DNA from 2 places in the Vreelandella gomseomensis genome. Region 1 is predicted to be linked to the other one. Evidence: predicted binding sites of a transcription regulator. Region 1 holds the regulator's gene; the other holds the start of a gene.
What was found. Region 1 encodes LexA, which represses DNA repair genes until DNA is damaged. Its sites were predicted from a motif close to TACTGTNTANNTANACAGTA; they were not measured.

Region 1 (7,430 bases):
CCCTTCGACCAGCTTATCGACATAGAAACTGACCGGATCGGCATAGCCGGCAGTGCGCATGTCGATCACCTGTTGAAGATCGGACGGCAGGGTGTCGTACTCGATCAGGGCCTTGGGATGCACCCCGATCATGCGGTTGATGATGAATTCCAGCCGCGCAAGCCCCACCCCGGCATGCGGAAGGCTGGCAAAGCCGAAGGCACGATCGGGGTTACCCACGTTCATCATGATCTTGAAGGGGATCTCGGGCATGGTATCGACGTTGGAGACCTTGCAGTCGAAGTCCAGCAGCCCTTCATACACATTTCCCGTGTCGCCTTCGGCGCAGGAAACCGTCACGTCGCTGCCTTCGACCAAGCGCGTGGTAGCATCGCCACAGCCGACCACCGCCGGGATACCCAGCTCGCGGGCAATGATCGCCGCATGGCAGGTCCTGCCGCCGCGGTTGGTGACGATCGCCGAGGCGCGCTTCATGATCGGCTCCCAGTCGGGGTCGGTCATGTCGGTCACCAGCACATCGCCATCATGGATCTTGTCCATGTCGTCGGGGCTCATGACAATCTTGGCGGTGCCGCTGCCGATACGCTGGCCTATCGCACGGCCGGTCACCAGCGTGCGACCTTTCTCCCTCAGTTGGAAGCGCTCCAGCTTGCCGCCTTCCTGCTGGGAAACGACCGTTTCGGGCCGCGCCTGAACGATATACAGCTCGCCATCGTCGCCGTCCAGCGCCCATTCGATATCCATGGGGCGCTGGTAATGTTGTTCGATCGTCACCGCCTGGCGGGCCAGCGACATGACCTGCGCATCGTTGAGGCAGAAACGACCACGATCCTGAAGCGGCACGTCGATGGTTTCAACGGATTTACCGGCGCTGGCGTCCTCGCCATAAACCATCTTGATCAGCTTGGAGCCGAGGTTGCGGCGCAGCACCGCCGGGCGTCCCGCGGCCAGCGTGGGCTTGTGCACGTAGAACTCGTCCGGGTTGACCGCCCCCTGAACGACGGTTTCGCCCAGCCCCCAGGACGCGGTCACAAACACTGCATCGCGGAAGCCTGATTCGGTATCCAGGGTGAACATGACACCCGAGGCACCGGTTTCCGACCGCACCATTTTCTGCACGCCTGCGGAGAGCGCGACATTTTCATGGGCGTAACCCCGGTGGACGCGGTAAGAGATCGCCCGGTCGTTGAACAATGAAGCGAAGACCTCGTGAACCGCGCGCTTGATGTTATCGAACCCGTCGATATTCAGGAAGGTTTCCTGCTGGCCGGCAAAAGAGGCGTCGGGCAGGTCTTCGGCGGTCGCCGAGCTACGCACCGCCACCTTGAGGGCCGGGTGGCGTTGCTGCAGCGTTTCGTAGGCGGTGCGCAGTTCGCTTTCAAAGGTGGGCGGCAACGGCGTGTCGATGACCCATTGGCGAATCATTTTGCCGGCTTCGGCCAGCGCCTTGACATCATCCACGTCCAACCGTACCAGGGTCTCGTTGATACGTTCGTTGAGCCCTTTGTGGGCAAGAAATTCGCGGTAGGCATGGGCCGTGGTGGCAAACCCGCCGGGAACGGTCACCCCTGCCCCGGCTAAATTGGAGATCATTTCGCCCAGTGAGGCGTTTTTGCCACCCACACGTTCGACGTCGGCCATGCCCAGTTGATCGAACCATAGAATGTAATCGTTCACGCAACCCCCTAGCTCAATAGGCCAGCGGCTATTGCGGCCGCTGAAGATGAATGCGCTCACCCTAGCACCACCCCGGGGTATTCGCCATTGGTCTAACAGCGAAGGGAGTGGAGGATTTTTACAACAGGTGGGGGTTTTGAACGTTTGCTGTAGTCAGACGATCGGCATCGTTGTGCCCAGCGGCGTCCCGGCACACAATAAGCACATCATTTCGAGGAGCACATCAGCATGCAGCGCACGGCCTTTTTCATATCGGATGGCACAGGGATTACCGCGGAAAGCCTGGGTAGAAGCCTCTTGGCCCAGTTCAGCGACGTCGAGATCAACATGCAGACCAAGCCGTATATCGACACCGTGGAAAAAGCCCGGGCCCTGGCCGAGATCATCGACGCCACGGCAGTGCGAGACGGCCAGCAACCGATCATTATCGACACCATCGTCGACCAGCAGATCCGCGACGTGATTCGCGAGGCCGCCGGCTTCAAGGTAGACATCTTCTCGACGTTTCTTGAACCCCTCGAGCATGAGCTTGCCACCCACTCCTCCTACAGCGTGGGGCGGACACACTCAATCGGTAGCGACGATGTCTACATGGACCGGATTCATTCGGTGCACTTCGCGCTGGATAACGACGACGGCGCGCGCACCCACCAGTATGATAAAGCCGATATCATTCTGGTCGGCGTGTCGCGCTGCGGCAAAACCCCCACGTCGCTCTACCTGGCCCTCCAGTTCGGTATCCGCGCCGCCAACTACCCGCTGACGGAAGATGACCTGGATGAGGACGGCATGCTGAAACTGCCAAAAGCGCTCGCGCCCCATCGGCACAAGCTGTTCGGGCTGACGATAGACGCACGGCGGCTGGCGGCGATTCGCAACGAACGCCGCCCCAACAGTCGCTACAGCTCGATGGATCAGTGCATGCGGGAAATAGAACAGGCAGAAGCCATGTATCGGCGACTGCACGTGCCCTACATAGATGCCACCCGCTTTTCGGTGGAAGAGATATCAACCCGCATGATTGCCGAAACCGGCCTCGCGCGGCGCTTTTCGCCGCGCTGACACCGCACGCCGCGAACTACATGCCCTGGGGCGCAAAAATTCCCGGGGCATTGCGCCAGTAGCCCTTGTAATCCATCCCGAAGCCGAACACATAGCGGTCGGCCACTTCCAGGCTGCAGTAGTCCGCTTTCAAGCCCGGTACCGCCTTGCGGTCGTGGCGCTTGTCGACCAGTACGGCAGTGGTAATACTGGCGGCTTGCGCTTCACGACAGTAGTTGAGAATCGCCGCCAGGGTGGTGCCTTCGTCCAGAATGTCGTCGACGATGACAACGTGCCGCCCCGCCATGGGAATTTCCGGCGATACCCGCCAGAAGAGCTCGCCGCCGCGGGTCTCGTTACGATAACGTGTGGCATGCAGGTAATCGACTTCCAGGGGGAACCCCAGCCGGGTCAGCAGGTGCCCCGTGGTGATCAGACCGCCATTCATGACGCAATAGAAGACCGGCAGCTTATCGCCCAGATCGTCACTGATCTGCTCGGCCATCCGATCCAGCGCCTGCTCTACTTCCTGCTGAGTAATCAAGCAGTCGGCGTTATCCATTACTTCGCGCATTGAATCCAGTGACGCGAGCGCTTCCTTATCTAACGTTGCCATTAAATTTCCAACCTGCTGAGTAAAGACGGTCGTTACGTAGCGGATGACTGACAGGCCATTGCTTCAAGCTGTGCATGGGTGCGCCGCCAGCGGCTAAGCGCGGGCAGCGCATCCAGGTCGGGCCGGGCGCGCTTGTAGCGCAGCTTGCCCGGCCGTGAAGACACCGACGCCGGCGTAGCGGCCACCACCTCGAGCGCGGCGTCGCGGTCGTTGCACACCAGCAACATGTCACAGCCTGCCCCCAGCGCGGCCGCCGCTCGTTCACGCGGCCCGCCTGCCGCATGGGCGCCGGCCATGCTCAAGTCATCCGAGAAAATGCAGCCCTTGAAGCCCAGCGACTGACGCAGCATGCCAAGCCAGCTGGGCGAAAAGCCAGCCGGGCGGGCATCAAAGGCCGAGTACACGATATGCGCCGGCATGATGCCATCCAGTTGCTTGGCCAGGGTGCTGAAGGGCACTAGATCGTGGCGTTTCAGGGCCTCGAAGGCGCGCTCGTCCACTGGGAGGGCCAGGTGGGAGTCCGCCGCGACACCGCCATGGCCGGGAAAGTGCTTGCCGATCGCCGCCATGCCGGCCTCGTGGAGCCCGGTGATCAGGGCACCACCCAGCTCGGTTACCTGAGTGGGGTCGGCACCGAAACTGCGGTCGCCAATCACGCTGGATAACCCGCTATCGATATCGAGCACGGGAGCAAAGCTGATATCCAGCCCGCAGGCGGCCATTTCCATGCCCAGCAGCCAGCCCGCATCCTGGGCAAGCGCCAGACCGGCTGCGCGATCCCGCTGATAGTACTCCCCCAGCCGCGCCATGGCGGGCAGTCGCGTCAAGCCCTGCTTGATACGCTGAACCCGCCCGCCCTCCTGATCCACCGCCAGCAGTAAGTCGGGGCGCTGCTGACGCACCTCGTTGCATAAGCGACGTATCTGGTAGGCATCCTCCACATTGCGCGCAAAAAGAATAACGCCGCCGACCGCAGGCGATGCCAGCATCTGGCGCTCTGCAGCGGTCAAGGAAGTCCCTTCAAGGTCCAACATGACCGAGCCCAAGGGTTGTGTCATAGCGGGGTATCCAAAAAAAGGCGCTAATTCTAGACGAACATTAGCGAGAGTCCAACGATCAACGTCCGTCGTGTAGCCAGACAGGCGTTCCCGGCAAGGCATGCTCGAAAAGCCACAGCAGATCCACATTACGCAGCCGCACGCAGCCATGCGACGCTGGCTGGCCCATGGGCTGATCTGGCGGCGTACCGTGTAGGTAAATATAGCGGCGCTGCGAGTCCACCTGCCCCGCACGATTGACCCCTGGCTCCAGCCCGCAGAGCCACAAAATACGTGTCAGGATCCAGTCGCGTTCGGGAAACGCCTTGCCCAGTTCAGGGGTGAACACTTCGCCTGTCCAGCGACGGCCCTTGAACACCGCATTTTCAGGCGCCTCCCGGCCAATCGCGGCGCGAATATAGTGCCATCCCAGGGGCGTCTTGCCGCTGTTTTCCTGGTTGCCCACCCCGGCGCGTCCCGTCGATACATCACACTGATAACGGCAGGTGTCGCCTTCCCAGGCGCGCAGCTGCTGCGTCTGCGTAGCAATTTCGATCCACAGCCCATCACGGGGCGGCAGCTCAGTGAGCGACGGTGTCTGCATGAGGCTCCATGTCTTTCTCGTCGGGCAAGGGCGCATTCATGGCGGCCACCACGACAGGACGCAGTCGACGCACCAGGTCGCGAACCGATACCTGCTGGTGATAATCCTTTTCGGCAATGTCGCGCAGCGCGTCCAACCCCGACAGGGTAAAGATGACGGTACCTAACATGAAGTGTAGCCGCCAGAAGCGTTCGGCGTCGGGCAGATCGGGGGTGGCGCGGCGAACCAGCTCGGTGAAACGGCTGAATACATCGCCGTATTCATGCTGGATGTAGCGACGCAAATGCCCCTGGGCCTGACTGTAGGCGAGGCCTAGCAGGCGCATGAACACCTTCAGGCTATTACGCTCCGCGGGCACCTCCAACACCGTGGTGGCCATGGTCTCGAGCAGCACTTCAAGCGGGATATCTCGGCCTTCGTAACGTGCTTCCAGCGCGTCCAGGGCGCTGTGGAAACGTTCGGAGAACGGATCGAGGTAACGCGCAAACACGGCCTGAATGAGCGCCTTCTTTGAGCCGAAATGATAATTTACCGCCGCCAGGTTCACCCGCGCCTTGCTGGTGATATTGCGTAAGGATGTTTCGGCAAAGCCGCGCTCGGCAAACAGCACTTCCGCCGTGTCCAGAATGCGCGTCACGGTATCCGATTGAGCCATGCTGCTCTCCATGAAAACGGATGTTTTAAACAATCTCAGGATACTACGTTATCACGTTGCCCCTCTCAACGGTTGATGGGCGTTAAATCACGCCTAGAACGGCGGCGCATCCCTTTGCACATCATGTTGTTAGCCGGCTGGAAGCAGATATGTACTGGACAGGGGAACATACTGTATACTTAACCACATACTGATAGGTCTATAGAAACGCTGCCTGTCCACTTACCCACGCTGGAGACTGATATGTCACGGCCGTTAACCGTTCGTCAACAGAATGTGTTCGACTTTATTGTCAAGACCATGGCGGAGCTTGGCTATCCACCCACCCGGGCAGAAATCGCCAAGGCACTGGGCTTTCGCTCGCCCAATGCGGCAGAAGAGCACTTGCGGGCGCTCGAGCGCAAAGGGGTCATTCGCATCATCCGCAATACCTCACGGGGTATTCGCCTGCCCAATCAGGAGCCCCAGGACACCCCGGATAGCCAGCCCGCAGCGGCGGATCCCGGCACCGGCCTGCCGATCATCGGCGAAGTCGCTGCGGGCAGCCCTATTCTGGCCGCCGAGCACATTGACCGTTACTGCCCGCTGCCCGCCGACTACTTTACGCCCAGGGCGGATTACCTCTTGCGCGTGCGCGGGCTTTCCATGCAGAACGTCGGCATTCTTGAAGGCGACCTGCTCGCCGTACATCGCACCCAGCGAGTACGCGACGGCCAGATTGTCGTCGCCCGACTGGACGATGAAGTTACCGTCAAGCGTTTCAAACGCGACGGACACCACGTCTCCCTGATCGCGGAAAACCCCGACTTTGCGCCGATCACTATTGATTTACGCACCCAACCGCTCGACATCGAGGGCGTGGGCGTCGGGGTTATCCGCGGTGGCAATGGTCAGGCGCTTGGCTAGCTGAACACGACGGTTTTGTTGCCATGAACCAGCACGCGGTCTTCCAGGTGCCAGCGAAGACCCCGTGCCAGCACGGCTTTTTCCACATCGCGGCCAAAACGCACCAGATCCGTCGGTGTGTGGCAATGGCTCACCCGGTGGATGTCCTGCTCGATGATCGGCCCCGCATCCAGTTCCTGGGTCACATAATGACAGGTCGCACCGATCAGCTTGACGCCGCGCTCATAGGCTTGGTGATAGGGCTTGGCGCCGGCAAAGGAAGGCAAAAAGCTGTGGTGGATATTGATCACCTGCCCGGCGTAGCGCTGGCACAATGCCGGCGGCAAAATTTGCATGTAACGTGCGAGTACGATGCAGTCGGCTCGCGCCTCGTCGATATGTGCCTGAACCTGCTCAAAGGCAACGGCTTTATCCGCCGGATTGACAGGCACGTGGTAATAGGGAATCGCGTACCACTCGGTCAACGAGCGCATATCGTCATGGTTGGAAATCACCCCGACGATATCGCAGTCCAGCTCGCCCACCTGCCAACGGTAAAGCAGATCGACCAGACAGTGGGATTCCCGCGAGACCATCAGCACCACGCGGCGACGCTGCTGGGTATCCACCAACGACCACTGCATATCGAAACGCACGGCGACCGGCTCAAACGCCGACCGTAATGCCTCTGCCGACATGTCCAACGAATCCGCCAGAATTTCGTAGCGCATGAAGAAACGTCCGGTTTCCAGGTCGGAGTGCTGGCTCGCCTCGGTAATCGACCCCCCCTGCTGAGCGATAAAACTCGACACCTGTGCAACAATCCCCACCTGATCCGGGCAGGAAACCACCAACCGATAAAAATGCGACATGATAAATACTCTTGACGGTGTGCACCCGGGGTCGCTTTTCACC
Region 2 (7,430 bases), 250 kb from region 1:
GCGTCACCGTAGCCTAATGCCTGCTGCAGATACGATGCATGGCGGCTCACCCAACTGGGGTCAATGGCGCCCCAGTCCTTGATCTGATAGCGGCCGATGTTGTGCCGTTCGCCCTCATCATTGCTGAACACACAGTCAATATCCAGCTCGGCGAGCGATGCGATGGTATCTTGCGCGGTACGCCGCGGCATGCCGGTGGCCTCGATGAGCGCAGGCACGCTGGCGGTTCCCTGATCGATCAAATACGCAACGTAAAGGCGACGATAAAAGCTGGATTTGGTTTTGCTCAACGGCGCGGACATCTTGCATCCTTCTGCATAGTAAAAGTATCGCTCGCCAGTCTAAATGAATAAATCGCCCTGCGCGCGGGGCGGGCGAAAATCCCGAGTGTTCAAGCCCTGCTCGGTGCGCTGCTGCATCTTCCACTGGCGGCTGGCGCGGTTGAATCGCTGGGCGATCAACTCGGCGAAGACCCCTTCGCCGCGAAAGCGCTTGCCGAATCGCGCATCGTAGTTCTGCCCGTCTCGGCACTGGCGGATCAGGCTCATCACCTTGGCGGCCCGCTCGGGGTAATGGGCTCCCAGCCAGGCTTCAAACAGCGGTGCCACTTCGTGGGGCAGGCGTAACAGCATCCAGGTCGCGGTTCGTGCACCGGCGCGGCTGGCGGCTTCCAGAATCCGCTCGATCTCATGGTCGGTGAGCCCTGGAATAATCGGCGAGACCAGCGTGCCCACGGGAATGCCGGCGGTATTGAGCTCGCGGATGACTTTCAGGCGCGCCTGGGGTGAAGCCGTGCGCGGCTCCAACGTGCGTTTCAGGTTGGCATCCAGGCTCGTCAGGCTCACGAAAACCCGCACCAGTCGGTGCTCGGCCATTTCCGAGAGCAATTCCAGGTCGCGCAGTATCAGGCTGCTTTTGGTCACGATGGTGACGGGGTGTCGGCATTGCTGGAGCAGTTCCAGCAAGTGCCGGGTGGTCTGGTACTTGGCTTCCAACGGCTGGTAGCAATCGGTATTGCCCGACAGGTTGATGGGCCGGCACACATAGCTCGGATGACAAAGTTCTTCGGTGAGCCGCTCAACCAGTCCGCTGCGCGCAATCAGCTTGGTTTCAAAGTCCAGTCCCGGCGATAAATCCCAGTAGGCGTGGGAGGGGCGGGCATAGCAATAGACGCAGCCATGCTCGCAGCCTCGATAAGGGTTCAGCGAGCGATCAAAGGGCAGATCCGGCGAGCGGTTCCAGGAAAGCGCGCTCTTGCTTGGTTCCTCGCGTACTTCGGTGGCGATGGTCGTGGCGGCTTCTTCCTGCCACCAACCGTCGTCCTCTGACTCGCTGCGGGTCGGCGCAAAACGATTGTGCGGGTCGTACGTCGCTCCACGCCCTTTATGCACGGTCGAGCCGCTTGCTTGATAAGACGTCCCCATTGGCCACCTCACTAATATATGGCTATATATACAGTATATGGCGTTTGGTGCGTCGTGCAAGGCCGCTTATTGGTTGCGATAGCGCTTGTCGGTCATTCGTGCGACCGCAGTGGCGGCTAGCGCGGGCTTTAACGCAAACGCCTTGGCTGAAAGCCAAGGCGTTTTGCTTGCCTACGCTTTATTACGACAATCTAGCGCTTTTTTCTGGCGGGCTTTTTCTCGGTCTGGGCATCGTCGCCGGTCTCTGTGTTTCCCCCATTGCCGGGGAAATGGCCGCGTAGCAGCTCCAGCAGGCCCTGGGTCGAGGCGTCGAAGTCGGCGGCGTTGGTGTCGATGCGCTCGCTGATTTCGCCGGCGATGCGCTTGCCCAGCTGCACGCCCCATTGGTCGAAGGAGTTGATGTTCCAGATAACGCCCTGCACGAACACCTTGTGTTCGTAGAGCGCGATCAGCGCGCCCAGGTTCTTCGGCGTCAGCTCGTCCAGCAGCAGGGTGCTGGACGGGCGGTTGCCGGGGCAGCTGTAGGGATCGTGCTGGCTGAGCTCCTTGGCGTCTCCCTGGCTGCCTTCCATAAAGGCGTTGGCCTGGGCCAGCATGTTGGTGAGCAGGGCGAAGTGATGATCCTCGACGCCGGGTTCGGGCTTCAGCGAGGCAATGAAATCGATGGGCACGTAACGGGTGCCTTGGTGCAGCAGCTGGAAAAACGCGTGCTGACCGTTGGAGCCGGTCTGCCCCCATACGATCGGGCCGGTCTTGTAGTTGACCGGGTGGCCAAAGATGTCCACCGACTTGCCGTTGGATTCCATGTCGAGCTGCTGGAGGAACGACGGCAGCTGGTTCAGTGCCTGGTCGTAAGGCACGATGGCTTGAGTTTCGGCGCCGATAAAGTTGATGTACCAGATGCCGATCAGCGCCATCAGCACCGGCATGTTTTCCGAGAAGGGGGCTTCGATGAAGTGGCGGTCCATTTCGTGGGCGCCTTCCAGCAGCTCGATAAAGCCTTCAAAACCGATGGAAAGCGCGATGGGCAGGCCAATCGATGACCACATGGAGTAGCGCCCGCCGACCCAGGCCCAGAATTCGAAGACGTTCTCTTCACGAATGCCGAATTCCATTGCCGCGCGGCGATTGGTGGAGGCGGCAATGAAGTGCGCGCCGACGTCCGCATCTTCACCGGCGTTTTCCAGGAACCAGCGCCGCGCCGTCTTGGCGTTGAGCAGGGTCTCCTGGGTCGAGAACGTCTTGGTGGAAACGATAAATAGCGTCGTGGCCGGGTCGAGCCGCGACAGCACTTTCTGGATATGGGTGCCGTCCACATTGGAAACGAAGTGGAAATGCAGATCCGGATGGCGGTACTTCAATAGCGCGCGTACCGCCATGTTGGGCCCCAGATCCGAGCCGCCAATGCCGATGTTGACCACGTCCTTGATGCGCTGGCCGTTATAGCCTTTCCACTCGCCGCTGCGCACTGCCTCGGAAAACAGCCTGATCTGCTCGCGGGTGCGGGTGATTTCGGGCATCACGTCTTCGCCGTCCACATAGACCGGCTCATCGCTCAGGTTGCGCAGCGCGGTGTGGAGAACCGGACGGTCTTCAGTGACGTTGATGATATCCCCCGAGAACATCTGTGCCCGGCGCTGGACGAGGGCGGAGTGGTCGGCGAGCTCGATCAGCTTGGCCAGCACGTCATCCGACACGTGGTGCTTGGAGTAGTCGAGAAACAGACCGCCCACCCGCAGGCTCATCTTGTCAAAGCGCTGCGGGTCATTGGTGAAATAGTCACGAATGCGATCGTTAGCGGTTTTGTCGCGCAGGCGTTCGAGCGCCTGCCACGTCACACTGCGGGTCAGCTGAAACATAGAGAGATCCGTTGTTGTAGGTCGGCGGGAGGCCTTGATGTTATGTGTGTAAAAATACTACATAAAATGCGTGCTGTGGCAACCGCCGGCGGATAAAAGCACGCTCGACGGTAATAGAACTGACAGGATGAGCAATAAAAAGGCGGGCTGGCGCCCGCCTTGCTGCCGTTCAGGTCGCCACGGCGACCTGGGTGGCGCCGCGTTTGATCATGGCATAGCTCAGGCCGGTAATCAGCGAGCCGATGACAATAGCGCCCAGGTAGAGGAATACCGGGGTGATGGCATTGGGAATCAGCAGTACGAAGATGCCGCCGTGGGGCGCCATCAGCTTGGCGCCGACCAGCATGGATAACGCACCGGTAACGGCACCGCCCAGCATGCACGCAGGAATCACCCGCAGCGGATCTTTGGCAGCAAACGGAATCGCCCCTTCGCTGATGAAACACATGCCCAGCACAAAGGAGGCTTTACCTGCCTCCCGCTCGGGCGCTGAGAATTTGTTGCGCGCCACTAAGCTGGCAATGCCCATGCCGATGGGGGGCACCATGCCCGCCGCCATAATCGCCGCCATGGGACCGTAGGTTTCCGAGGCCAGCAGGCCTACGCCAAAGGTGTAGGCGGCCTTGTTGACCGGCCCGCCCAGGTCGAAACACATCATCGCGCCGAGCAGGATGCCCAGCAGCACGGCGTTGGTCGATCCCATGGTCTCAAGGAAGCTGGTCAGCGCAGTGAGAAGGCCCGCCACCGGCTCACCGACGATGTAGATCATCACCAGTCCGGTGACCAGGCTGGCGATCAGCGGAATGATCAGAATCGGCTTGAGCGATTCGACGCTGGAAGGCAGCTTGACATACCGGGTAACGGCCAGGGCCACGTAACCGGCTAGAAAGCCCGCCAAAATGCCGCCGATAAAGCCGGAACCTATGTTCGCGGCCAGCATGCCGCCAATCATGCCGGGGGCGATACCTGGGCGGTCGGCAATCGAGTAGGCGATATAACCCGCGAGAACCGGAATCATCAGTGCGAAGGCGGTGCCGCCGCCAATTTGCATCAGCGCGGCGGCCAGCGAGCCTTCTTCTTCGGCGGCATTGATGCCGAACACGAACGACAGCGCGATCAGCAGGCCACCGGCCACGACCATCGGCAGCATGAAGGAAACGCCGGTCAACAGGTGCTTGTAGACGCCTTTTTCCTTGATGCTTTTGCTGCCCTGATCGCTGGCCTCGGCCTGGCTGCCGTCTTCTACGCTGGCGTGGGCCAGGGCCGCTTCCAGGGTGGGGCGCGGTTTTTTCAGCGCGTTGCCGGTGGAGGTGCGATACACCCGTTTACCGGCAAAGCGCGTTGGGTCGACTTCGATATCGCAGGCCAGTACCACCACATCGGCATCATTGATTTCCTGCTCGGTCAGTTGATCCTGGGCGCCCACCGAGCCCTGGGTTTCCACGCGAATCGCGTGCCCCATGGCGCGGCCTGCTTCCGCCAGGGCCTCGGCGGCCATGAACGTATGCGCAACGCCGGTGGGGCAGGCGGTGACGGCAACAATCTTTTGGCCTTCAGCGGTGCCTGATGACGCGGTGTTCGTCGCCGCGGCGGCGGGCGCCTGAAAGAGCGGTGCGTCGCGCTTGGCCGTGGCCAGAAAACCGCCGGGGTCGGGGAGCGCCTCGGCAATCGGCGCCTGATAAAGCCGTTTGCCTTCAAACCGCTCGGGGGCCGGTACATGGTCCGCAGCGACGACGATCAGGTCGGCGTTGGCGATTTGCTCGGCGGTCGCTGCCTGAAGCGGTGCCAATTCACCGTGCATTTCCACGTGAACGTGCCAGCCCTGGCGCTCGGCGGCCTGCTCCAGCCGTTTGGCGGCGAGGAAGGTGGTCGCCATGCCGCTGGGGCAGGCGGTAATCAGAATGACATTCATAGCGTTGCTCCCTCGGTGATGGTGTCGTCAAGACGCCGTACCCGGGTCTGTTGTTGGAGTGAATCAAAATCGTCGGCGAGGGGTGTGCCCACGCCGACGTGGCGAACGGCCTCGGCGGAAAGCGCCGTGGCAAAACGTAGGACGTGTTCAGGGGCGTGGCCGCTGAGCAGACCGTGGAGCATGCCCGCCACGAACGTATCGCCGGCGCACACGGTGTTGGTCGCGGTGACGGGGGGCGGTTTCGCCTGCCACATGCCCTGGGCATTGACCCATAACACCCCATCGGCGCCCGCGGAGATCAGCGCGTGATCCACGCCGCTGTCATGCAGCCGCCGGGCGGCCTGGGCGCGCGCGCTGATGCCGTCAAGTGGCGTACTCGCCCACTCGGCAAGCTCATGCTCGTTGGGTTTGACGGCGCTGGGATGTACCTCGATGGCGGCGCTCAGCGCGTCGCCGCTGGTGTCCACCCATAGCGGCACGCCACTGGCGTTGAGCTGGCGTAGCAGGGCGCGAAAACCCTCCAGGCTGAGCCCGGGGGGCAGACTGCCTGCTACCACCACCGCGTGCGGCGGGGTCGCACTTTGCAGCAGGGCAGCGAGCCTGGCCATCAAGCGTTCAAGGTCGGCCGGTGCGATCGGCATACCCGGGCCGTTGATGTCGGTGACGCGACCGCTGTGTTCCGCAAGCTTGGCATTGATGCGCGTTTCACCAGCGACGCGCACAAAGTCATCACGCAGCGCGGCGTTCTGAAAGGCCAGAGCGAAAGGCGCGTCGTTAGCGGCGCCCAGAAACCCGCTGACGGTGACCTCGTGGCCCAGCCCTGCAAGCACCCGGGCGACGTTGACGCCTTTACCCGCGGCTTCCAGCTGCGCGCGGTGGGGGCGGTTGACCGCCCCCAGGGTCAATTGATCCAGGCTGAACGCCAGATCCAGCGCCGGGTTGAGCGTAATGCACAGCACGCGGGCCATCAGCGGGCCTCCAGCGCGTCACGCACGTCATCGCTGGTGGCTTGAGCGAGGGCCAGTTGGGCGCTGGCCTTGGCGTCGGCAAGGTCAAACTCGCGCAGCCGCGCCTTGACCAGCGGGATCTGGCGCGCGCTGACCGACAGCTCGTCGACGCCCAGGCCGACCAGTACCGGCACCGCCATGGCGTCCGAGGCCAGTTCGCCGCAGACACCCACCCATTTGCCCTGGACGTGGGCGGCGTCAACGGTCATCTGGATCAAGCGCAGTACCGCGGGATGCAGGCCGTCGGCCTGGGCGGAAAGCTCCGGATGGCCACGGTCGATGGCCAGGGTGTACTGGGTCAGGTCGTTGGTGCCCACCGAGAAGAAATCGACCTCGGCGGCAAGCGTGGGCGCCAGCAGGGCGCTTGACGGCACCTCGATCATCACGCCGAGCTGGACGTCGGTGGCCCGCTGAGACGGGGCAATCTCGCTCAGCAGCCGGTCATAGATCGCCTTGGCGGCGCGGAACTCGGCGATGTCCTTGACCATGGGCAGCATGATGCGCAAGGGGCTATCCTTGCCGGCCATCAATAAGGCGCGCAGCTGAGTTTCCAGCACCTCGGGCTGGGTCAGCGCCAGACGGATGCCGCGCAGGCCAAGGAAGGGGTTGTCTTCCTGGGGAACGGGCCAGTAGGGCAGCGGCTTGTCGCCGCCGACGTCCAGCGTGCGGGCCACCAGCGGGCGGCCGCCGAGAGCGTCAATCGCCTGGCGGTACTCATCGATCTGGGTGGCCAGATCCGGTGCGCTGGCGTGAGCCATGAACAGGAATTCGGTGCGCAGCAGGCCAACGCCTTCGGCGCCGCGTTCAACGGCATCGTCGGCGTGGGCGGTATTGCCCAGGTTGGCGGCGACCTCTACCCGGTGGCCGTCGCGGGTCTGGGCGGACTCGAAACGGGTTTTCCAGGCGTCGGCTTCGCGCTGCTGTTGATCCAGCAACTGCTGCTCGGCACGCTGCAGGCGGTCTTCCGACGGCTGGTGCGTGACCCGGCCGCGCTCGCCGTCGAGAATCATCATGCCGCCGTCAGGTAGCGCCATGACGGCGTCGCCGGCACCCACCACCGCGGGAATACCCAGGGCGCGGGCCAGAATCGCGCTGTGCGCGGTGGCGCCGCCGCGCACGGTCAGCAGGCCGCGCACCCGCGAGGTGTCCAGACGGGCCACGTCGGACGGACCGATATCGTCCATCACTAGAATATACGGATGGTCGGGGGCCGTGGGCAGCTTGACGT

Region 2: the regulator LexA is predicted to act here: its motif matches at 1,441-1,460, upstream of QC815_RS07210 (PA0069 family radical SAM protein).

Annotation. Positions count from the first base shown of each region.
Region 1 is NZ_JARWAI010000004.1:32,812-40,241, forward strand. Features, by position in the region: gene ppsA (phosphoenolpyruvate synthase) at 1-1,677, opposite strand, end outside; gene ppsR (posphoenolpyruvate synthetase regulatory kinase/phosphorylase PpsR) at 1,906-2,739, shown strand; gene QC815_RS05975 (hypoxanthine-guanine phosphoribosyltransferase) at 2,756-3,334, opposite strand; gene nagZ (beta-N-acetylhexosaminidase) at 3,367-4,392, opposite strand; gene QC815_RS05985 (L,D-transpeptidase) at 4,451-4,975, opposite strand; gene QC815_RS05990 (TetR/AcrR family transcriptional regulator) at 4,953-5,630, opposite strand; gene lexA (transcriptional repressor LexA) at 5,874-6,536, shown strand; gene purU (formyltetrahydrofolate deformylase) at 6,533-7,387, opposite strand.
Region 2 is NZ_JARWAI010000004.1:287,584-295,013, reverse strand. Features, by position in the region: gene QC815_RS07215 (winged helix-turn-helix domain-containing protein) at 1-302, opposite strand, end outside; gene QC815_RS07210 (PA0069 family radical SAM protein) at 342-1,424, opposite strand; gene pgi (glucose-6-phosphate isomerase) at 1,616-3,283, opposite strand; gene QC815_RS07200 (PTS fructose-like transporter subunit IIB) at 3,453-5,195, opposite strand; gene pfkB (1-phosphofructokinase) at 5,192-6,163, opposite strand; gene ptsP (phosphoenolpyruvate--protein phosphotransferase) at 6,163-7,430, opposite strand, start outside.